3 regions of the Brevibacillus ginsengisoli genome follow, and region 3 is predicted to be linked to each of the others. Evidence: riboswitches for the same ligand, from Rfam matches in the RefSeq annotation. Region 3 holds a riboswitch; each other region holds the start of a gene.
The links. Region 3 has a riboswitch for cyclic di-AMP ahead of ACQCN2_RS14920 (APC family permease). Riboswitches for the same ligand answer to the same signal wherever they lie in the genome.

Region 1: linked by a shared signal. The riboswitch ahead of ACQCN2_RS20770 (3D domain-containing protein) and the one ahead of ACQCN2_RS14920 (APC family permease) in region 3 are both predicted to bind cyclic di-AMP.
Region 2: linked by a shared signal. The riboswitch ahead of ACQCN2_RS18620 (C40 family peptidase) and the one ahead of ACQCN2_RS14920 (APC family permease) in region 3 are both predicted to bind cyclic di-AMP.

What each region holds. Positions count from the first base shown of each region.
Region 1 covers NZ_JBNJQR010000011.1:174,310-181,903, reverse strand. The annotation lists gene ACQCN2_RS20785 (GerAB/ArcD/ProY family transporter) at 1-958, shown strand, start outside; gene ACQCN2_RS20780 (spore germination protein) at 942-2,444, shown strand; gene ACQCN2_RS20775 (Ger(x)C family spore germination protein) at 2,441-3,589, shown strand; cyclic di-AMP (ydaO/yuaA leader) riboswitch at 3,679-3,843, shown strand; gene ACQCN2_RS20770 (3D domain-containing protein) at 3,844-4,521, shown strand; gene ACQCN2_RS20765 (class I SAM-dependent methyltransferase) at 4,921-5,613, opposite strand; gene ACQCN2_RS20760 (hypothetical protein) at 5,850-6,107, shown strand; gene hppD (4-hydroxyphenylpyruvate dioxygenase) at 6,346-7,437, shown strand.
Region 2 covers NZ_JBNJQR010000009.1:200,413-208,006, forward strand. The annotation lists gene ACQCN2_RS18600 (MaoC family dehydratase) at 1-761, shown strand, start outside; gene ACQCN2_RS18605 (SDR family NAD(P)-dependent oxidoreductase) at 790-1,611, shown strand; gene ACQCN2_RS18610 (sensor histidine kinase) at 1,755-3,116, opposite strand; gene ACQCN2_RS18615 (response regulator transcription factor) at 3,118-3,840, opposite strand; gene ACQCN2_RS18620 (C40 family peptidase) at 4,031-4,585, opposite strand; cyclic di-AMP (ydaO/yuaA leader) riboswitch at 4,590-4,725, opposite strand; gene ACQCN2_RS18625 (LiaF transmembrane domain-containing protein) at 4,951-5,364, shown strand; gene ACQCN2_RS18630 (PspA/IM30 family protein) at 5,411-6,115, shown strand; gene ACQCN2_RS18635 (class I SAM-dependent methyltransferase) at 6,255-6,797, shown strand; gene liaF (cell wall-active antibiotics response protein LiaF) at 6,849-7,594, shown strand, end outside.
Region 3 covers NZ_JBNJQR010000007.1:24,606-32,199, forward strand. The annotation lists gene ACQCN2_RS14910 (UDP-glucose dehydrogenase family protein) at 1-1,294, opposite strand, end outside; gene ACQCN2_RS14915 (lysylphosphatidylglycerol synthase transmembrane domain-containing protein) at 1,304-2,245, opposite strand; cyclic di-AMP (ydaO/yuaA leader) riboswitch at 2,492-2,624, shown strand; gene ACQCN2_RS14920 (APC family permease) at 2,719-4,536, shown strand; gene ACQCN2_RS14925 (MBL fold metallo-hydrolase) at 4,621-5,358, opposite strand; gene ACQCN2_RS14930 (MarR family winged helix-turn-helix transcriptional regulator) at 5,435-5,893, opposite strand; gene ACQCN2_RS14935 (hypothetical protein) at 6,050-6,259, opposite strand; gene ACQCN2_RS14940 (hypothetical protein) at 7,348-7,512, shown strand.

The sequences.
Region 1 (7,594 bases), on a different contig from region 3:
GTATTTACCATGGACTATGCTTATTTATGCGATTATGAAATGGACCCATAATCAACCGCTTATCCAATGGCTAGAACGTGCAACATGGAAACCGTTCGCTTGTCTTATAGCATTCTTATTATCGCTCTACACGTTCTCGATGGGATTAGTCTCACTGAAAGAAATGGTCACTTGGACGGTCGGAATCTACCTTCCAGATACACCTCAATTGGTCATTGTGTTCATGACGGTATTGGTATGCTGTCTTGCCGCAATATTGGGCATTCGTTCGATTGCCATTACTTCGGGTATTCTGCTTCCCATCGTCGTAATACTAGGCTATTTCGTCATGACGGCTAACTTCCAACACAAGAATTATCAACTGTTGACCCCACTATTGGAGAATGGAATTTCTCCTGTTTTACAAGGATGTATTTATGCTGGTGGGGGATTTGTAGAGACGATTTTCCTTCTCTTAACCCAACACCATCTGAAAAAGCCTTTTAAAAAGTGGCAGATTCTCTTTCTAGCCGCTTTTATCGTAATGTTGACGATAGGACCCCTTACAGGAGCTATCGCAGAATTTGGCCCAGTGGAGGCTGCTAAACAGAGATATCCTGCCTTTGTGGAATGGCGTTTGGTCAAGATAGGCAAATACATAGAGCATCTTGACTTTTTATCGCTTTATCAATGGTTTTCTGGGGTATTTATCCGGTTAAGCTTGGTCTTGTATGTATCGGGAGATCTGCTCAGCAGTTTCATTCCAATCAAAAGAAATACGATACTGGTTATATTAAGTTTTCTTATGGTGGGGATGACGATGTGGCCATTAAGCGATGTCTTGTTTTATCGATTTTTAATGGTGGTTTACTTTCCGTATTGTTTTGTTTTTAGTTTATCCACTTCGATTTTGCTGTTTGGAATTGCCTTGTTGAGCAGAAAGAGAAAAGAGGGATATCAACATGAGAACGGCGCGTAACGAAAATCCCCGACCACTACCAATGGAGTTCTATTCAGAATCCTATTTGCGACAATTATTTGGGTTAAATGATGATGTCAAAGTAAAATCAATTCGTGTAAATCAGCATGGCGGTTCCACGATTCTGCTTCTTTATTGCGACAATCTCATTGACAAGAAGCAATTACAAGAGTTCATCCTCCCTCGCCTGCACGAGCTGATTGATGATGAAGCAGGCAATCCTGTTCACGAAAAAGTGATGGAGAATCATCCCATTCTTCCCATCCGCTGTTTACCCAATACAGCGACAGAGGAAGATATTATTCTGCAAGTATTTGCGGGAAAGCTGTTCGCGATCATCCCCCACACCCAAAAGATCCTTGAATTTGATATTGCCAAAATCCCGACTCGTACGCCAGCCGAATCAAATTTTGAATCATCCGTTCGCGGTCCACGAGATGGGTTTGTCGAGAGTCTGTCCGTTAATGCAGCCCTGATTCGGAAGCGTTTAAGAACCACTTCACTTCAATACGCGAAGTTCGTGATTGGTGCTCGGACCAAGACGCAAGTGGGGTTATTCTACATCGAGGACATACTGTCAAAAGAGATTCTGCATGAAGTCATAAACCGCCTGAGTCACATTGAAATTGATGGAATTTATAGTTCAACCCAATTGGAACAAATTATATCGGATCGTTCATGGGCTTTTTTTCCATTGTTAGACTATACGAGCAGACCCGATTATGTAGTGGATTGCTTGCTCAATGGCCGTTTTGCTATTTTGATAGACGGTAATCCGTCGGCGATTATTGCCCCGACGAACTTAATGCAATTGATAAAGTCACCAGAAGACGTGCATTTTACCTTTCTTTCGGTTACTTTTGGTAGATTACTACGATTAATCGGTTTGATGTTATCCTTGTTTTTACCTGGTTTTTGGATTGCGTTGGTTTCCTATCATCAAGATCAACTACCATTCCCTTTGCTTGCCACCGTAACAGTTAATCGTGTAGGGTTACCAATTTCTGCTCCTACTGAGATGTTGCTAATGATCATCCTTGTGGATATTTTCAGAGAAGCAGGCGTTCGATTGCCAACCGCATTAGGGAATACCATTACGGTAGTCGGCGGATTAACTATTGGAGACGCCGCCATTCGCGCAGGTCTGGTTAGCCCATCCATGGTAGTGGTTGCTTCGCTAACTGCGGTAGCAGGATCAACCTTGGTTAGTCAGGCCCTAGTGGGATCCATCAGTGTGTTGCGAATTATTATTTTCTTTTTATGTGCCTCGCTCGGGATGTACGGAGTTTTTGTTTCATTTTTTGGCATTGTTTTATACCTGTCTTCGCTTCAATCCTTCGGTGTTCCCTATCTTGCACCTGTTTCTCCAATTAACTTCAAGGATGTCATTAAATCGATCTTCCGTGTTCCCTGGCCACTCATGAAAAGCAGACCGAGCATTCTTAATCCTCAGGATAAAAGCAGGCAATCGGGGGAAAGCGAATGATTTGGTGCAGAAGAAAGGCAACCCTAATCTTTCTGATCTGTTCCGTTATCCTTACAGGCTGTTGGGATGAAAGAGAGATTGAAGACCAAAGCTATGTGACCTCCATTGGAATCGACTACGAGAAAAATCAATATGCCATTTATGTCCAAGTGCTTGATTTTAGCAATGTAGCCAAACAAGAGGGAGCGAGGTCGAGAGGTGAACCAGGAGTTTGGGTAGGAAAAGCGCTAGGCTCTACGTTAAACTCTGCTTTTAATAATCTGTATCCGACAGCTCAGCAACAGGTATTTTGGGGACATGTCAAAGCGATTGTCTATTCGGAAAGAGCCCTGAAACATCAGCCGAAAGAGATAGTGGAAATCATTAATCGTTACAGGGAGATGAGATACGACATTTGGGCGTACAGTACAAGGGAATCATTGGAGAAAGTGTTCACAGTAATCCCCTTTTTTAAATTAAGTCCGCTTGCTTCCATCCTCCATGAACCTGTTGACACGTATAACCAGCGATCCGTGATTGAGCCTGTTTATCATTACCGGTTTATCAGAGAGTTAATGGAACCCCCCGGCACAACCTTGCTTCCAACTCTGACAATTGATCCAAACAGATGGAAAGAATCACAAAAACCACATAGTCTATTAAGGGTGAATGGTGCTTGCCTGTTCCATCATGGCAAATATAACGGGTATTTAAAGGAACCCAATCTCATTGGACTTCGTTGGGTGTCGAAAAAAACAGAACGTACTTTTGTCCTCGTCAAACTAAATGGAAAAGCGGCGGCAACTGTTGTGATTCTACACCCCAAACCCCAGATTACCTATCGTGTTACCGGAAACAAGCCAACTTTTCAGATTCATGTAAAGGCGAAAGGTGTACTGAATGAATTCTTAACAGATATCCCTCTTCAACAGTTAGAAAAAGAAGTCTCGTCTATCATCCAAAAAGAGATTAGAGATACCTATGAAAAAGGGCTGTCGATTGGCGTAGATGTGTATCACTTAGAGGAGAAGCTGTATCGGGAGGACCCTAATCTTTGGCGAAAAGTTAAAGGAAACAAAGACTCATTTCTTCAAACGGGTTCGTTGGATGAGATAGGAGTCGATGTTTCCGTGGATTTTACGGGTAAGTACAAATACATACATTAAACTGGTCGTTGGATCGGGCGTTTTCCACAATTACCAACATTTTAGCATTTTTTGAACCCTGCTCTTATGTTAAGGTTTAAAAAGTGTTACGAAATAAAATGCCGAAACTTGGAAACAAGTGCGGGGGACGAGACTTCCACCTGGAAGTCAAATAAGGATCATTCGTGGTCCTTTGGGGTGAATTGCGCAAGCAACGGGTTGACTCCTCAATCCGAATCCGACAGCTAACCTCGTAGGCTAAGGAGGAGCTTTAATTGAAAAAACGCAACAAAACCCTCTTGTCATTGACACTAGGGATCTTTCTCGCAGGCATGTCCGGCAATGTGTTCGCCGCAGAAGAAACACATGTAATTGCTCAAGGGGACACATTCTGGACGCTCTCCCAGAAGTATCAGCTTCCTTTGGATGTTATACTTAAGCTTAACAACGAAAAAGACCCGCTTCAGTTGCAGCCGGGTATGGTTGTGAAACTTTCAGCACCTGTGACGAAGCCTGCTGCACAACCTGCATCCAAACCTGCTGCACAACCAGAAACCAAGCCAGTTCATATTGAAAGTGTTGCGCCTAAGAGTGTCGGACCAGTAGTGAAAACAGCAGATGGACAGGAACTCCCTGTCGCGCGCTGCATTCCTGCGAAAGCAACGGCGTATACAGCTGACGCAAGTGAAAATGGCGGTTATGCTGGGCTTGATTACTTTGGAAATCCGTTAAAAGTAGGAAGTATTGCTGTGGACCCTAATGTTATTCCGTTGGGTTCGACTGTTTATGTTACAGGATACAAAACAAACGGATTACCTGCTAGCGGAATGATTGCTCGTGCGGTAGACGTTGGTGGAGCCATAAAAGGTTCCAAGGTCGATATTTTCGTACCGGGTGGACATGCTGATGACTTTGGGATTCAGGATGTAAAAGTATACGTCCTGAAGAAGTAGTTAGCCTGCAAGAGAAAACGGGTTGCTTATCGAAGAGTGAAGAACCTTCGGATAAGCGACCCGTTTTCACGTTTTAGATGAACATAAAAGCCTATGTTAAACTTTTTTCTTAATATTGGAATGTTAAATTACTTTAAATAGGTAAGTAATTTAACATTATTTCCATTCGCGTAAGCCCACCAAGAAAAGATTTCGTCCGCTTGCCCCCTCTCACCGGGGGGTTGAAACACAGTCTCCTTGGAAGTGAGACTTAGCGAAGGAACGGAGAAAGGGATAAGAGTCGCCACCCAACCCCTTTAAGGGGCGCGAAGCGTTTGGCGACTCCCTTTCGTAGTGAGAGAGCGGACTTTCCCCCTTCATTGCGAACTTCCACAGAGCGAAAAGGGACGAAGTCTTTTCTCACACTTTGCGAAGAGCGAACACCGTCAAGAAACTAAGCGACTGTTTAAGTTCGGAGGTAAGCGTCTCAGCTATTGACGGGTCGACACCTTCCTTATAAACAGGATGCTCAACCAGCAATTCAAACCCGTTCTCCAAAGCCAACTGGCACGCTTCCCACGGCATCATGGTATTCTGGATGATCGCTTCGTGATAAAGGCGGCGGTAGCTGTAAGCTCGAGGAGCGGCTGTTGGTCCCAACACGCCGAGGAGAAGAACTCCTCCCGGTTGAAGCAGTCTGCTAAACTCTTGCAGCGTTACGAGAGGAGATTCTGTCCACTCGATCACGTTAACAGCGAGAATCGCCGCAAAGGACGTATCCTCAAACGGCAGGGCGGTAATATCATGCGAATGGAACATTAAGTTCAGATCAGGTGACATCCGTTTTTTCGCCAGCATAATCATTTCATCGGAGAGGTCGACGCCAGTAACCGAGTAACCATCAGCAGCCAATTTCCAGCTTCCATAGCCGTCTCCGCAACCGGCATCCAGTACAGATCCCGCTTGGGGTTGTACCAGCTGACGAAGCATGGGGAGAATCGTCCGTCGACTGCCGTTTTCCCACATTTCCTTACTGCGAGAGTGCCAATTGGCCGCATTGCGATTCCACTGCCAGGCGACACCTGCATTCCATATGATTTCTTGCTCGGACATAGCCATACTCCTTTATCTATCAGGTTTTTGACAGCGCTTTCTTCATCAATTTCTATGTTATCATGTTTTTTCTAATTTTCACACAAGTTATCAAGGAACTGGAAGATGGAGGAAGATGACGGTCTTGAGGCGGAGTGAAAAACCAATCCTTCGACCGTTTGTACCAAATATATCCTCCTGTAAGATAAACCTGTAAGCAAATCGTTACACGAAAACATAGGAAAAGGTGATGGAAAATGAAACAGGCAAAATTGGCCATGGTAGGAGCAGCTTTAGTAGGTTCGGTTCTATTTACACAATCAGCATTCGCCAAAGAGGATCGAGATACAGTGAGCGATAATTATGTGGGTGTGACCAATCAAGTGGTTGTTCAGACTTCTGCGCAACCAAAAGCGGAACCAACTGAGCAAGCAAAAAACAAGCAAGCACCTTCCACTTCAAGCTACGATTCGAATGTATCCGTTTATGGCATCGGTAACGATCGCGAGAAGTAAACAGCTAGCCAATAAAACATCAAAAGTATGGGACGCCCCACTTTTCTGTATAGGGAAAAGTGGGGTTCGTTTTTTGGTACGTTACGGTGATCCACTTCATTTCATAAGCTAGTAGCAGGTAGGAAAGGTCTTCATTGGTTAAAAGCGTTGGAGCGTCACTCCATGCTCTTGCGAAGGAAAGCGTTTACAGAGTAAATTTTAGAAAAGTGTGATAATAATCACAGTGGAGGTTGAGTAGATGAGCACGACTGACTTTTTTCCCATTCAAGATTGGGACCATGTAGAGTTTTATGTGGGGAACGCTAAACAGGCCATGCATTTTTTTACCAAGGCATTTGGCTTCGAGGCGTTTGCTTATGCTGGGCTGGAGACCGGGTCTCGTGATAAGGTCTCTTATGTGCTGAAACAAAACCACATCACCTTCGTATTGTCCGGTGCGCTTCATCCAGACCATCCAATTGCTGATTTTGTCAAGAAACACGGTGAGGGTGTTAAGGACATCGCGCTTCGCGTAGACAATTGTGAGAAAGCCTTCCAAGAAGCTGTATCCCGCGGGGCCATTCCGTTAATGGAGCCAACTGAATACTCCGACGAGTTTGGAACCGTTAAAAGAGCGACGATTGCCACCTACGGAGATACTGTCCATTCCTTTATCGAGCGCAGTAACTATAAAGGGGCGTTCTTCCCTGGCTTCAAACCGTACGAATCTCCTGTGCAAGGGGTAAGTACGGGTCTGATCGGAATTGACCACATTGTGGGCAACGTGGAATTGATGGATGAGTGGGTCAGCTATTATGAAAAAGTAATGGGCTTCTCCGCTTCGCAAAACTTCGATGATGACGATATTTCTACCGAGTATTCGGCTCTGATGTCCAAGGTTATGCAAAGTGGTACTGGTCGCATCAAATTCCCCATCAATGAACCCGCCGAGGGCCGTCGTAAGTCGCAAATTCAGGAATTCCTTGATTTCTACAAAGGTCCAGGCGTTCAACATATCGCTGTGTTAACCAATGATATTATCGATACGGTTTCCAAGCTTCGCGATAATGGAATCGACTTTCTTCATGTACCTGATACCTACTATGCAGAATTGCAAGACCGGGTAGGTGCCATTGATGAAGATATGGAGAAGCTGAAAAGCCTGGGGATTCTCGTAGACCGTGACGATGAAGGATACCTGTTGCAGCTTTTCAGCAAACCGATCGTGGATCGTCCGACACTGTTCATCGAGATTATTCAACGCAAGGGCAGCCGCCGCTTTGGTAACGGGAACTTCAAAGCTCTCTTTGAAGCGTTGGAGCGTGAACAGGAACTGCGCGGAAATTTATAAATGTAGGATTATCGGCCCTCCCCGATCAAGCGAAAGCTTCGTCGGGTGGGGCTTTTCTATTAATATCAGAATGTTTAGTTGGTTTACAAAGGTAGAGCAACTAAACATTCTTCCATTTGCGCAAGCCCCCAGAAGAAAAAACTTCGTCCACTTGAGA
Region 2 (7,594 bases), on a different contig from region 3:
CCCAAGTGAAGAGCTTTGCCAAAGCGGTGGAATGGCCGTTAGATCACGGGCTTCCGCCGACGTTACCTATTACTTTTTGGCAGCATTCGTATCCGGAATGGCTTAAGAATTGTCCCTTACCGCAATTACTAAAAGAACAAAACTTCATTTACGAGAAGCCCTTACGAATCGGGATCTCCTATCGGTGCCGAATTGAGTGTGCAGAAGCCTATTATGTGCAAACGCCAAAGAATAAGGTTTACCTCGCCCTTCTTCATCGTTTGATTGGAGAGGAGGGAGATGAGCGTGTGTTTATAGCAGATACACTACTATATCTGCCAGTTTCAGAGCCAATAGCTACAGAAGTGATAAGGGAGCCTGTATATGAGTTGGCATCACAGGGGATGAAGCTACAGTCCTCATTGATAAAGCGCATAACAACTGAAGCCATTCGTGAGTATGCCTACGCGTCAGGAGACACACAAGCCATTCATCTGGAAGAGGCAGCGGCTCAAGCGGCAGGATTTCCTGCTGTATTGGCTCATGGGATGTACGGGATGGGATTGTCCATATCTTCTGAAACGGTGCTGACAGATAAGAGATTAGTCTCTTATCATATGCGTTTTCTGGCTCCAATTTTTGCGGGAGATCAGGTTCAATTCTCTATTTATTCGGGTGAAGACAAAGCTTCCAACGGCCAGAGTGAACAGAGCTTCAAGTTGGTTGGCTGTTCCTCTCGAACGGGTAAGCCAGTCTATGTCGGAAAAATCAAGGTTACCTAGAAATTGAAAGAAGAGAGGAACAAACCAGATGCATTCGAATGAGATGAGTTTCAAAAGGAAGGTAGCCCTGATCACAGGATCAACTCGCGGGATTGGACTCGCAATCGCCAAACAGTTGCTTACTCAAGGAGCTTTTGTAGTTGTGAACGGCACAAGTTTAGAACGGGTGAAAGAGACTGTCACTCAATTAGAAATCCATGCGGAAGGACGGGTCATCGGAGTAGCCGGTCGGGTTGAAGAGATGAAGACAGGTCAATTGCTTGTTGAGACGGCGATACAAGCATTTGGACGGGTTGATTTTTTGATAAACAATGCTGGTATTGTCGCAGACCGCATGACACATCGGATGTCAGAAGAGGAATGGGATCAGGTCATGCGAGTACACGCCAAAGGGACCTTTTCTTGTACGCAACCATTTATTCAAGCGCTTAGAGAATCAGCTCAACCTGGGATCATTATCAACATGATCTCTACAGCGGGTCTTCTAGGGACAGTGGGTCAAATCAATTACGCGGCTGCCAAGGGAGCCATACTCGCCATGACGTATACATGGGCAGAAGAATTGAAGTCCCTTCCTGTTCGTGTACATGCGGTAGCGCCTGCTGCGTTGACGGATATGACACGCCCCCATGTCAATCGCGAACAGAAGCTGGCTCGCGAACAAGGCAAAGAGCTTCCCGAATATTGGAGAATCGGTTCTGCTGAAGAGGTAGGAAGATTTGTCTCGTGGTTGCTTAGTCATTCGGTGGAAAGTGGAACTGTGTTTGGGATTAACGGGACACAAGCGGTTCAATGGTTAAAGCCGGTTTGTGTCGAATATCCGTTTGACGATATTCAACAATCCCCATAAAAAGAAAAAAAGTATCATACCGTGTGCGATCTTGTCATCGCCAAGTAGATACTAAAATAGGGTGTTTTACACGTGAAAGCAATAATGCTTACGACTTAGTCTAGCAGTCATTTATTAAAAAGACATAAAACGTTCATAAATATCTATAAAGTATTTGCCGGATCCTTACGCATAATCGGAAGCGATACGGTGAAGCAGCTGCCTTCCCCTTGTTGGCTGGTTACAGTAATTTGGCCACCATGCCGCTCCATGATACTTTGCGCAATAGTAAGTCCAAGCCCGGTCCCGCCACTATTGCGATTTCGCGATTTCTCCGCCCGATAGAATTTTGTGAAGACTTTATTCAGGTCTTCTTCCGCAATTCCTTCTCCTTTGTCAATGACGTTAACCACCAGTTGGTGTTCGCGCTGATCACAAGTCAAAAGAATCGATCCATCGGGTTTATTGTAATAGATGGCATTATTCAACAGATTTTGCATGACACGGCGTAATTTGGCTTGATCTCCTTCAACGAACAGGCGATCTGACACACGCAATTTCCACTTGAACTCCAGGTTGGCTTCACGCGTCTTCTCAAGATAATCCTCAACCAGACTCTGGAGAAACGTTTGCACGTGGATTCGGCTGTAAGTCAGGGGCAATTCCGTGCTGTATTGGCTGAAATCCTGCAGCTCATCAATCAACCGTTCCAGATCGGACGCTTTTTCTTCCATCTTTTTCATTCGATTCTGAATTTTATCCAGATCTGTCACACGACCCGATGCGATAAACGAGGCGTACCCTTTAATCGTCGTGAGCGGAGTGCGGAAGTCGTGAGCAATCGCGGAGATTAATTCATGCTGCCGATCTTCAGAATAGCGAAGCTGCTCCACCATATCCTGAAAATAGCGGAATAGTTGTCCGAATTCGTCATTAGCTTTATAAGAAAAGGAGACAAATCGCTTGCCTTCTTTTATGTCCTGTGTCACGCGAGTTAGTTCATTCACCGGTCGAAGAATCCAGCGAATGAGAATGTAGATGAGTACAGCGCCGATCAAAAGAATACTGGCATAAATGTAGGTGATCGTCATCGATACCCCTTTGGAAGCGAGAATATCATAATCATCCGTAAAGAATTCAATGACGGTTTGTCCCTGGTTGGGAGGTTCGTGATTGAAATGGTATTCGGCGATAATCTTTTTACCGGTTTTTTTCATATCATAGGCCGGCGATGGTTTGGAGAAAAGCTTGTTCCCATTTGCGTCGTAGACCGTAACTCGATACATCAATTCTTTGGGAAGCTGATCATCCAATTCTTTCACTTCGATTGGGTCTTTAAAAACACTGTTGCGCATCAATTGATTGAAGCGGACGAGCTTGGCAGCCTCCATTTCTTGCAAAAACTGCTCGTGGCGATCCGTTTTCATTTGCTCGACAATCAGTTGCTTGAAAAAAAGGTTGTAGGTCAGAAGATGAATGCCGATTACAGCGAGAAAGGACAAGAATAGTTTTTTACCTATTCCCATCCTACTGACGCTCCCCGATGAATACGTACCCGGTACCCCATTGTGTTTTAATGAAGATTCGCTCCGATTCCAGCTTCTCCCGCAGGTTTTTAATATGAACGGTTACTGTATTCAGTGAACCATAGCCATATCCCCATACGCGATCATAGATCTGTTCACGGGTGAAGACAATGCCTGGATTCTCCGCCAGAAAAGTAAGCAGTTGGAATTCCTTCGTGGACAGCTCCACCTTTTCGCCTTCCACAAAAACGGAGTAGGTCTCCTTATGAATCTCCAGTCCTTTAAACTTCAGAATGGTAATAGGAGAAGTGGAGGCATCTTTGTCAGGCGCATCGGTAATCGTTACTTTGCGAATCCGATCGTAGCGGCGAAGGTGTGCGCGTACGCGGGCCAACAACTCTTCGGCATCAAACGGTTTGGTGATATAATCGTCCGCGCCGATTTCGAGTCCAACTACTTTATCTACCGCTTTTCCTTTGGCGCTCAAGAATAGAATCGGAATGTCAGATTCACGGCGAATCTGGGCGCACAACTCGTAGCCACTCATGTTGGGCATCATGATGTCTAGGAGGATTAGGTCGGGTTGTAATCCGTTCTTCAACAGAACCAGGGCTTCAGCACCATCTTCAGTTACAGTAACCTGAAAACCTTCACTTTCAAGTATGTCGTGCAGGAGTTCAAGAATCTCCTGTGTATCATCAACAACGAGTATATGTTCTTTCAAAAAAGACTCCCCCATAATCGAGTTTCACTACCTCAAATATAACACGCTTTCCATGAGAACTGGGACGGTAATTTCTTATAGAAGAAACATATAGACAACATTATATATAACCATCTCATGGGAGCAGGTACTAATTATAATCAGAAAAAGTCAGAGGAAAATGTCCTCTGACCTTTGATGTACGTAGAACTTAGTGTTTTTTCTGTGGTGAAGGCTTTTTCGCTGTTTCAGTTATAGAAGCTGCCTGTACGCTCTTTTTCTTGCTTTGAGCCAGCATCTGATTTGAATCTGGTGAATCCTGAAGAGCTGGAAGAGCAATACGCTTCGCACCAACATAACGCTCGGACCAGTAGTAGGGATCAGTCAATTTGGTTTTGACGACGCCAACTCCTGATTCAGAGTGAATGAAGGTGTTGTTTCCAAGGTAGATTCCCACATGAGATACGCTGTGTCCATTTGTTTTGAAGAACACGAGATCACCAGGTAGAAGCTGTGATCTCTCTACAGCCTTGCCCATCTGATACTGCGCAGCTGAAGAATGAGGGATGTCTACGCCCAGCTTCTGAAACACGTATTGTGTAAAACCGGAGCAGTCAAATCCTCGAGTGCTGGTACCCGATGCCTTGTAAGGCACACCGTATAGCTCCTTCACGGTTGAATCAAGTACATTCTCATCAGCATACGCTGAGATTGTACCCATTGATAAGAGTCCAGCAAGAACAAAAGCCCAAACAAACTTACGCAATGAGGCTGCCCCTTCCGTGAGCCTACGAGGTTAGCTGATGGGTTCGGTTGAAAGGTCCCCTAAGCTGTTTTTCGACAGCTATTCACCCCAAAAGATTGGTTCCCCCGTTTCCAAATAAAGGAATTCGGCTTTTTTTGAGTTATTCTTACACAAAGTACAAGTATTCGCCCCCTAAGTAAATTTTTCCTCTTTAAATAATTAACGTTCATAAAATAGACACAATTAGGCGGTCGTGTTGAAGGACGAGCTCTCATCGGTCTCAAGGCGGAGTGAAAAACCAATCGCTCGTCCGTTATTCAAAAAGCTAAGTTGGCCTAGAATAAAGACATGAACGACAGCACCATTACGAATTGGAGGGATGAAGGATGGGGGAGCGTTCGGGGAAAGTGTTTCTCGGATTATCCCTGCTTATCGTCGGAGTACTTTTATTAGTGGACCAACTCGGTTTGGTTAGACATTTGTTTCACCTCCTTATACCGGGGCTCATCATGATTTTTGGAGCGAAAAAAGTAATTTCGGACGAATCTGCAGGCAAAAAATTCTTTGGGTTGTTTATCTTCCTGTTTGGTTTCTTAATGATGATCGGCAAGCTGCATTTGCTCTTTTCTAGCTTGCTTGCGATTGGAGTCATCTACTTTGGGTTCCGCTTGATTCGCCGTGACACACACCGGACGGATGAAGCCGTCGGATATGCTGATCGACAATGGGCCAAAGCGGTTTTGAAAGAGGACGCTCTGGATCGTTGGGAGCGGGAAGTGGACGCGAGAAACAAAGTTTAAAACTTTTTTAAAAAAACATGAATGGAAATACAAGGAGGAATACACAATGGGTATTATCAAAAGACTTCGCGATTTAACAGTAGCTTCTGTCAATGATGTTATGGATTCTCTGGAAGATCCTGCGGTAATGCTAAATCAATATATGAGGGATCTTGAGGCGGAGATTGGACGAGTGGAGGTATCAGTAGCCCGTCAAGTCGCGCTGGAGAAGAAATTCCGCCAACAGCTGGAAGAAGCCAAGGCAACTGTCCAAAAGCGCGATCGACAAGTCATGCTCGCCTTGCAAGAAGGAGAGGACGAGCTGGCAAGACGTGCCTTGATGGACAAGAAACAACAAGAGACCCGCGCTGAAGAATATGAGCAGATGTATATCTCGGCGCGTGAAGCCGCGCAACAGATGAGAGAGAAGCTTGGTGAGTTGAAAGACGAATTCTATAAGATGCGCGCCAAAAAATACACCCTCGTGGCTCGCGCCGAGGTAGCTCGTACACAAAAACACTTAAACAATGTCATTACAGGAATGGGCTGCGAGAGTGCCAGTCGAGGTTTCGCCCGCATGGAAGATAAAGTGATGCGGATGGAAGCCGAGGCTACTATGAGTGGTCAGTGGAAAGCAAGTTCTGTTGGGTTGGATCAATCTTTCCAAAAATTTGAGAAGGATGAGATTGACACTGAATTAGCGGAACTGAAGGCTTCTTTAAAGGCACCCCAAACGGAAAAGCCGAACGAAGTGCTGGAAGGCCAGAAATAATCTGAACAAGTTTCATACTTACAGTAGCCGAAGAATCTGAGGCTCTGGCGGAGCCAGCCATTCGCAACATCTAGTTGCATGGCTGGCGCTTGTGCTTAGAAAAGTGACATCATACTGGAGGTAAACGCTCGTGTCTGACATGATTATATTTTTAAAGCGATTTGTCTCAAATCCGACTCAAGTAGGCAGTATCATTCCAAGCTCCAGATTTTTAAGCTCACTCATGATGAAACCGATATCTTGGGAGCGATCAGGTGTAATCGTTGAGCTTGGACCAGGCACGGGTGTATTTACCCAAGAAATCATGAAAAAGATGAAAACAGATTCTCATTTTTTTGTCATAGAACGTGATCCACTTTTTCAAAAACTGTTGCGAAAACGATTTCCAACCCTTATCATTCGTAACGAAGCGGTTCAACTTTCCAGCTATTTGTCAGAGACACATCTAACGAAATGTGATGCGATTATTTCTGGCTTGCCTTTTGCTGTGTTTCCAGAGGAGACACGCAGAGAACTACTGGATGAAATCGAGCATTCTCTTAATGACGAAGGAGTCTTTGTCACTTTTCAATATTCCTTACAACTAAAAGAAGCGTTGGAGAAACGATTCGCTAAAGTGGAGATCAGCTTTACTTTATTGAACTTTCCGCCAGCATTTGTCTATACGTGTTACAAAAAATAAACGTTGACTTCTAGCACGCTTGTGATGAGCGCGGGGATGAGGGGACCATAGATGAAATTTTCACGCCTAAATAAATTAATCGCGGGGATCCTGATTATCTTCATCGGTTTCGGACTTCTGCTGGATAACCTTAACTTAATTGATTTTAATCCAGCTATCATATTTCCGCTGATCATTATCTATTTCGGGATGAGGTTATACTCCAAAAAGCGCCAAATAATTGGGGGACTTTTGACCTTATGGGGAGCTTTCATGGTCCTCAGTATGTGGTTTCACATCCGGTTTGATGATGTGTTTGGTGTCCTTGTTTCCTTGGGAGTTGTGTACTTTGGGTTTCGGCTAGTTCGTTCCAAGAAATCCGACAAAGAGAACCAGTCAGAGGAGCTAGTTCACCCCGTTCAACACATGCCAATCGAGACGGGTGGTCAAGAAGCAATCAAGACCGATCCAGAGCCTAAGCCAAATCCAGATCCAGATCAATTCACAAGCCAGTCCGAATCAGCGTCATACAAACAGATTCCACACATGCGCATTCAGACACCATTCAAAAACAAATCCAATCAGGAATCGAGAAGTGCCTTGATTGGGGATTTTCATTTAACCTCTGGGCGATTTGAACTTAAGAGTCTGAATATTTGGCATGGCATTGGCGATGTGATCATTGATCTGTCTCGTGCCCTTATACAAGAAGAGGAAGCATTTCTCGTCATTAACGGTTGGGTTGGCGGGATTACTATATACGTTCCAGTAGATTTGCCTGTTTCCGTTTCGGCTGAAGTGACGATAGGAGATATGGA
Region 3 (7,594 bases):
ATCCAATGTACACAAAACCTTCACTTTCTGCCGTCTTGCGTTCGAAAAGATTACGAAAATCAAACAGATAAGGCGCCTTCATCCGACCTCTCACACTTGCCAAATCCATCTCTCTAAACTCATTCCAGTCTGTTAGAATCACGACTCCATCAGCATGCTGGATTGTGTCCTCAAGATTGTTCCCATAGGCAACCCGATCCTGCCAAAGCTTGCGGGCATGCTCCATCGCTTGCGGATCATAAATCCGAACGCGGACTCCCACTTCCAGGAGCATATTGATGACGTCCATCGCTGTCGAGTCCCGCACGTCGTCTGTTCCTGCCTTAAAAGCTACACCGAGTACAGCCAGCTCCACATTCTCCAGACTTGGATAAGACTCTCCGATCCTGTTCACCAGATATTCTTTCTGCAAATTGTTACTGTAAAGTGTAGCCTCCACTAATGGCAGCGAGATGCTTTTGTCACCAGCCATGCTGCTTAGTGCCGTAGTGTCTTTCGGCAGACAAGAACCTCCGAAGCCGGGGCCTGGTTGCAAATGCTTGCCCCCAATTCGATCGTCCAACCCCATCGCGTAGGCCAGTGTCCCCACATCTGCCGCCAAACCATCACAGAGTCGGGCCATTTCATTAATAAAAGCCACTTTCATTGCCAGAAAGCTGTTCGACGCATACTTCACCAATTCCGCCGTTTGAAAATCCGTAACCACAAACGGAACTCCTTGTTGCTCGAACGGGCGATACAACGCATACATGATCTCAAGTGAACGCTCGTTGTCTGTACCCAAGATGATACGGGATGGCTGGTAAAAATCATCCAACGCGTGTCCCTCACGGAAAAACTCCGGATTCGAGACGACATCGTACGCATCGTAATCGTTCCCGCATGCATGAAGCAGTTCTTTGATTTCCTGATTGGTCCCCACTGGTACCGTGCTTTTGGTCACGATGAGCTTGTATCCGACCAAATTCTCACCTATCGTTCTCACCGCAGAGAAAAGCGCGCTTCTATCCACATCTCCCCGATAATCAATTGGTGTTCCAACCGCCAGAAAAATGACGTCTGCCCATTTGATCCCCTCCTCCAAGTCGTTGGAGAAGCGAATTCTGTCAGCCTTGATTTGCTCGAGCAATACTTCTTTCATCCTTGGTTCATAGAGAGGAAGTTTGCCTTGTTGCAGGCATTCAATTTTCTGTTTATCTATATCCAGGCATAGGACGTCCCAGCCAAAAAAGGCGAGGCCGACTCCCATCGTCAACCCTACGTACCCTGTTCCCATAATGGATATTTTTGTCATGTAGTTGCCTCATTTCTGTTCTTCTAGCTTTTTCTTTGCCGTCCATTTTCGTACATCCCGCAGCGATACAGGCGAGGTGATGAGTACATAGGCGCCTGCCGCGAATGAAAAGATGAATTTGAATCCGTGACTAAGCAAAGCAACCGCGTATGCGTTCGAAAGCGACATCCCCACTGCCGCCAGCGAAAAGCTCATCACACTCTCGTACGTTCCAATCCCGCCAGGAGTAAAATTAAACGTCTGTCCCGCAATCGTCATGCTGGTCACCCAGACCCCCTGAAGAAAAGACAGCTTGATCTTTAAAGCGTGAGCAACACCAATCACCACAAACGCTTCCAGTAACCAGCTAATTGCGGTCAAGCTCACGATCATGACGCCGCTTGTTCCACTCATCGCTTGCTTCATTAGACGGACATGCTTGTGCAGGAAGCCAGACAACTTCTGTTTGGATAAAAAATAGACAAGGCCGATGACAAGCATGATTCCCAGCACAAATCCAATCATCGCGAACCACGAAACACGAAGCCCGATGACCAAGACCCCGATCCCGGAGAATAGCCCCAGCGTAAGGACATCCAGACTGCGAAGTACAATCACGGAATGAGCCGCTTCGTCCCAACTGGCATGCTTGCCTTGGACCAGATAACCTGCTCGCACAACTTCTCCCACTTTAAACGGAAGAATGTGATTGATGAATAAACTATAAAATAATGCATGCAGACAAACCTTGAAGGATACATGATCATGCAAGTATCGTCGCCAGGCAACGGCCCGCAGAACAAAAGCCATACCATACAAGACCGTCATCAAAAGTAGAGCTATCGGCTGAGCAAGCAGACGCAGCAATTGATTCGCGACTAGCTTGAGATCAAACCACCCCAGGCACAGGTACACAAACGCGGCAAAAATGATCAGGCGAATGCCCCAAATTCCAATCGTTTTTTTGTTCATTCCATATGCAATCCTTTAACCATCATAGTCTTTTGATAGCCATTCATTCTTCCGGAAAAATATAGTACGAACGTCCCATTTCCAGACGAAAAACAGCTCATCCACAAATATAGCAGAACATGATTCAGATAGCAGTAAGAAGCTAACGTGTAATTTTGTCCATTGTAAACGCTTACTCAGCGATTTTAGACACTTGCTGTTTGAATTTCGGGAGTGTAGGATTTCGTATGTAATTATCTTAAATTGAATAGGTGAACGCTTAATCGAATGAACGGGGGAACCAATCTTCTGGGGTGAATCTCATCTGAAGCGATGAGTAGGGCAACTCGAATCTGTCCGAATCCGTCAGCTAACCTCGTAAGCGTGGATCGGGGTGAATACTGTTGACACAAGACCGTACTTAATCCTCCTTGTGTTTTTTGTGTTGTAAATGAGCGATTGAACTATCTTACACAAAGCGGGGATTACACATCATGGTATCGAAGTTAAAACGTTTTCTCATTGGCCGCCCAATGAAATCAACCGCACTGGCTGATGAAAAACTGAGCAAGCTGAAAGCGTTAGCGGTCCTCTCATCTGACGCTTTATCATCGGTCGCCTACGGAACAGAGCAAATCTTGCTCGTTTTGATGGTGGGAGGCTTTACCGCCCTCTGGTATTCCATTCCGATTTCGATTGCCGTACTCGGATTGTTAACTGTTCTCATCCTGTCGTATCGCCAGACGATCTTTACGTACCCCTCTGGAGGCGGAGCGTACATCGTCGCAAAGGAAAATTTGGGTTTGCCTTTTGGATTAGTGGCGGGTGGTTCGCTTTTGGTGGATTATATCCTGACGGTTGCTGTTAGCGCTTCTGCCGGCACCGATGCCATTACCTCAGCTTTTCCGTTTTTACACGAGGACCGTGTTCTGATTGCAGTTGGCATGATTCTTATTCTTACCATTCTGAATTTGCGCGGGATCTCCGAATCAGCCACCATTCTTGCTTATCCAGTTTATCTGTTTGTTTTTGCTATTTTCGTATTAATCATAAGTGGATTCTATCAACTGATGACAGGAACGATTCCTGCTCACCAACCTACCTATGGTGTCTCGATTTCGGGTATCAGCCTATTTATTCTGTTAAAAGCCTTTAGCTCAGGCTGTTCGGCGCTAACAGGGGTGGAAGCAGTATCCAACGCCATTCCCAACTTCAAGGCACCTTCTGAAAAAAATGCGGCCATTACCCTTGCAATGATGGGGGCAATCCTGGGCTGTATGTTTATTGGCATCAGCTTTTTGGCCTACTGGTATGGAATCTCTCCTAACCCGAAAGAAACGGTTGTCTCTCAAATTGCAGCGGCTACGTTTGGACGCGGCGGGATTTATTATGGCATTCAGACGATCACCGCTTTGATTCTGTTCCTAGCCGCCAATACGGCATACTCCGCTTTTCCTTTACTTGCTTTTATGCTGGCGAAGGATAAATTTATGCCGCACATGTTCATGGTACGAGGAGATCGGCTCGGCTTCTCCAACGGGATTATTGTGCTAGGTGTGTTCTCTGCTCTGCTCATCGTGATTTTCAAAGGAGATACGGAGAACCTGATCCCACTGTACGCACTGGGCGTATTTATTCCGTTCACGCTGTCACAGGCTGGGATGATGAAAAGATGGTTCACGCGCAAACCTCGAGGCTGGGCGCTTCCATTTAGCATTAACACGATTGGGATGCTCACTACGCTATCGATTGCCCTTATTTTTACCATTACGAAGTTTTCGCAGGTGTGGATCATCTTTGTGTTTTTGCCAGTGGTTATTCTCGTTTTCCGCAACATTCATCAGCATTATGACGATATTGCCGAAGAGCTGCGAATTGACATTTCTCGGGACAAGCCGATAAGCAAAGACAATGTGGTTGTCATTCCGGTTGCCGGGGTAACCCGTGTGGTCATGGAAACGATCGGCTACGCCAAGTCGATGACGGATAATGTGGTGGCCGTTTATGTAGGCTTTGATGATGAGTCCGTCGACAAAATGGAGAGCAAATGGGCGGAATGGAATCCCGGCATTCGTCTGATCGTCCTTCGCTCCCGCTATCGAAGCATCCTGAAACCGTTAATCAAGTTTATCGATACGGTTGAATGGAAAACAGCGAAGAATGGCCATATTACCATCTTAATGCCGCAGTTTATCACGAAGAAGTGGTGGCACAACTTCCTGCACAATCAGACCAGTTGGCTGATTCGCGCCTACCTGTTCACTCGTAAAAACGTAACCGTAGCAACCGTGCCATATCATTTGCAGAAATAATCAAATGAAAAAGCAACGACCAGCCATCACACGGCTGGTCGTTTTTTAAACTTTCAGGAACCATCTTGGCTTGTCGATCTTTTTCTACTCGGAATAGTCTTGTATGATCTTTTTCAAAGCCGCCTTCACATCGCCCTGAAAAACCCCTCCATGATAGCAAATCAACTGATCAATGTCGTAGTCAAGCATTCGTCGAACGGAGCGTACAGCCTCTTCCATATCCATTGTATATTGAGGATTTGCGATATTCAGAGCTCCTTGCTGCACGACAACAGCGTCCCCAGCGATCAATGTTTTACTTGCTGGAAGGTACAATGAGATATGGCCAGGCATATGACCGGGAGTGTGGACAATCTCAATGCCACCGCACCAAGGAAGTCGTTCACCGGCAGAGACCGTGCGATCAACCGATGCCGGTTCAATGGATTTCACGAAGGACATAAATTGTTCCGCAAAAGGCTTTGCTTCTTCCGGCAACGCATCAAAGCTCGATTCCGCTTGTTCAAGCCGTAAAGACTTTTTTGTCCCATCGATATATGGTTTTTCAAAGTCATATGCAATAATCTCCACTTGCGGGTACAATCGCTTTAAAGCGGCAAGCGAGCCCATATGATCCAAATCGTGATGAGTCACGATCACTTTGGTTAACGAGGCAAGATCGACATTATTCCGTTTGGCGGCTTCCTCAAGATAGGCTTCAAAATTTGGATAACCACAGTCAATCAGAATGGTATCTTGCTCACTTTGAAGAATAACAGGATGAATGACTTGCCTTTGTCCGCTATACTCAAATTCAATGTCCAGTACATGTATGTAATGCATACAATACCCTCCCATTATATTTGCTACCTATCATTATATCAGTAACCCTCCTCAAGAAACCCAAATCCCCCCATTCTTAAAGTTGAATTTCTTGCAGGCAAGCTAACAATTCCTTATGCAGCCGGAGTAAGGATTCCACATCATTCTCATCCAACTTCTCCAATGCTAAGACCATCGCTTTATAAGAAAAGGCCTTCTCACTTGATTTTCTTGATAATTCTTCTCCTTTTGACGTTAACTTAAGATGGATTTCTCTTCTGTCTTCCTTGGAAATTGTACGTTCTACTAAGCCCTGTTTAACTAATCCGTCTACGCTTACACTGACGGTACTTTTAGAGGACATAAGCCTTTCCGTGATGTTTTTAAGCGTTAATCCGGGAAACGAATACAAAGTATTAATAATCGATAATTGTTGTAAAGTGATGCCTAAGCTCTCTGCATTCTGCTGTGTGAATTTTGTTGTGGTCTTGTTTATCGCCCAAAATGATTGCAATAACTCCATCGCTTTTTTCACTTTTTCATCTTTATAATTCATTTTTGGAGTACTCCTTTATCGATATCGTTCATTTCTGAATAGTTCATTTTAGAACTAATTATAATGAATATCGTACGGACATTCAACAAGGTATCCGCGTTCAGTCTACATTCGAATTTTCACAGGACGGCAAGTGGCTGGAATCAAGTAAGCTCTTTAGTTTACAGCATAAAAAGGGACGTCTAATTCGCTTCCACGAATCAGACGTCCACGGTGTTTCGCTTCTTTTCTTCGCATTTCTATCTCCGGTCGTTCAGGTTTTCGCTCCACCGGGTTGATTCCATTCCATGATCCTCGCTTCAAACTAGGATCCATTTTCCCTTCTCGTACCAGCTTTTCGCGGAATCGCTTCGCTTTACTTGCCATCTTGATCAGCTCCTTTGTAACTATCATTATACAACGTTCTGGTGGGAAAATGAAAAATTCGGCGTGAATTTTTCCAGAATAATCCTTCATTTGTTATAATCGCTTTAAGCTAGATCATGTCAGGGGTGACACCAATTTTTAAATTGAAATCGTTCACTTTTTGCCTGGGAATTGTTAGCATTTTAATTTGTCTGGCTGATAATTTAGGAAGCAGCCTAGCAAACATTATCCTTGTACGACTTAATCCCGTTGTAGAATTCATGATTTTTAAGGAACCATTCAAAAACTGGATGGTAGATGTTGAGGGCACAAAATTGATTGAAAATAGTATTGTAATCCGCCTTCAATTCCCTGCCTACCTCATACACCTAAGTACATTCCTCTTCATCGGACTAATCATCGACTATTTTATTTACTTAGCTAAAACAAAGCTGAGCAGATAACCCTAGTCTGTGAAGCCCTCCCTGAATTAAGCCGTAAAATACAGATAAATGGAGGGGTTTATTTTGATTGATATTATTTTTTATATACTCATGTTGTTTCTAACAGGATTCATTGCGCTGAAGCCTCTCGCTTTTTGGTATAGTCGAGATTGTGAGCCTTCAGAGTTTCGCATCGATATGATTCGAATAGTTTCCTCCGTGTTGTTTTTCATCATGTTAATTGGATTATTGCTTAATTTCTGATCACAATTACTATTGTATAAAATCATTATCATAATTATCATAATTATCATAATTATCATAGTTATCATAATTACCATTAAATACCACTTATTCTTAATTTATGTTATTGTTTAGGAAGGGATTTTGGAGGTAGTTAGATGACTGAATTAATGGAGATTGCATCCGCGATTTTGGTCTTCATGTTTTTCAAATACGCTTTCTCAAATGTGAAATTGCCGTGGAGAAACATGGTATTTGAGTATATTTCAATCGTTTTGATTATTTGGGTTATAAAATCGCTTATTCGTTTATTTGGTTCCTTTTGACTGTTCTTTTCACCAGACTATCGTGTCAAAAATAATTGACCAATTGCCTTATTAGCGGTAACGTATTTGGTAATTATTTGTAAAGGTGTGTTTATACATGCAAAATCAATTCGCAGTTGGATGGGGAACCCTTGCTCTTATCAATGCCGGATTAGCACAAGGTAAGAACCGTAGTGGTCTTAATTGGTTCATTCTTTCCATATTTCTCGGGCCAATCGCCACACTCATTATCGTTGTTTTGGATAAATTACCAGAATCTTAAGACTTATTACAATGAGCAACTTGCAATACATTCCTAAATTAACCTTCCATCAAATGAAATTTCTGAGTCATCAATACCAATA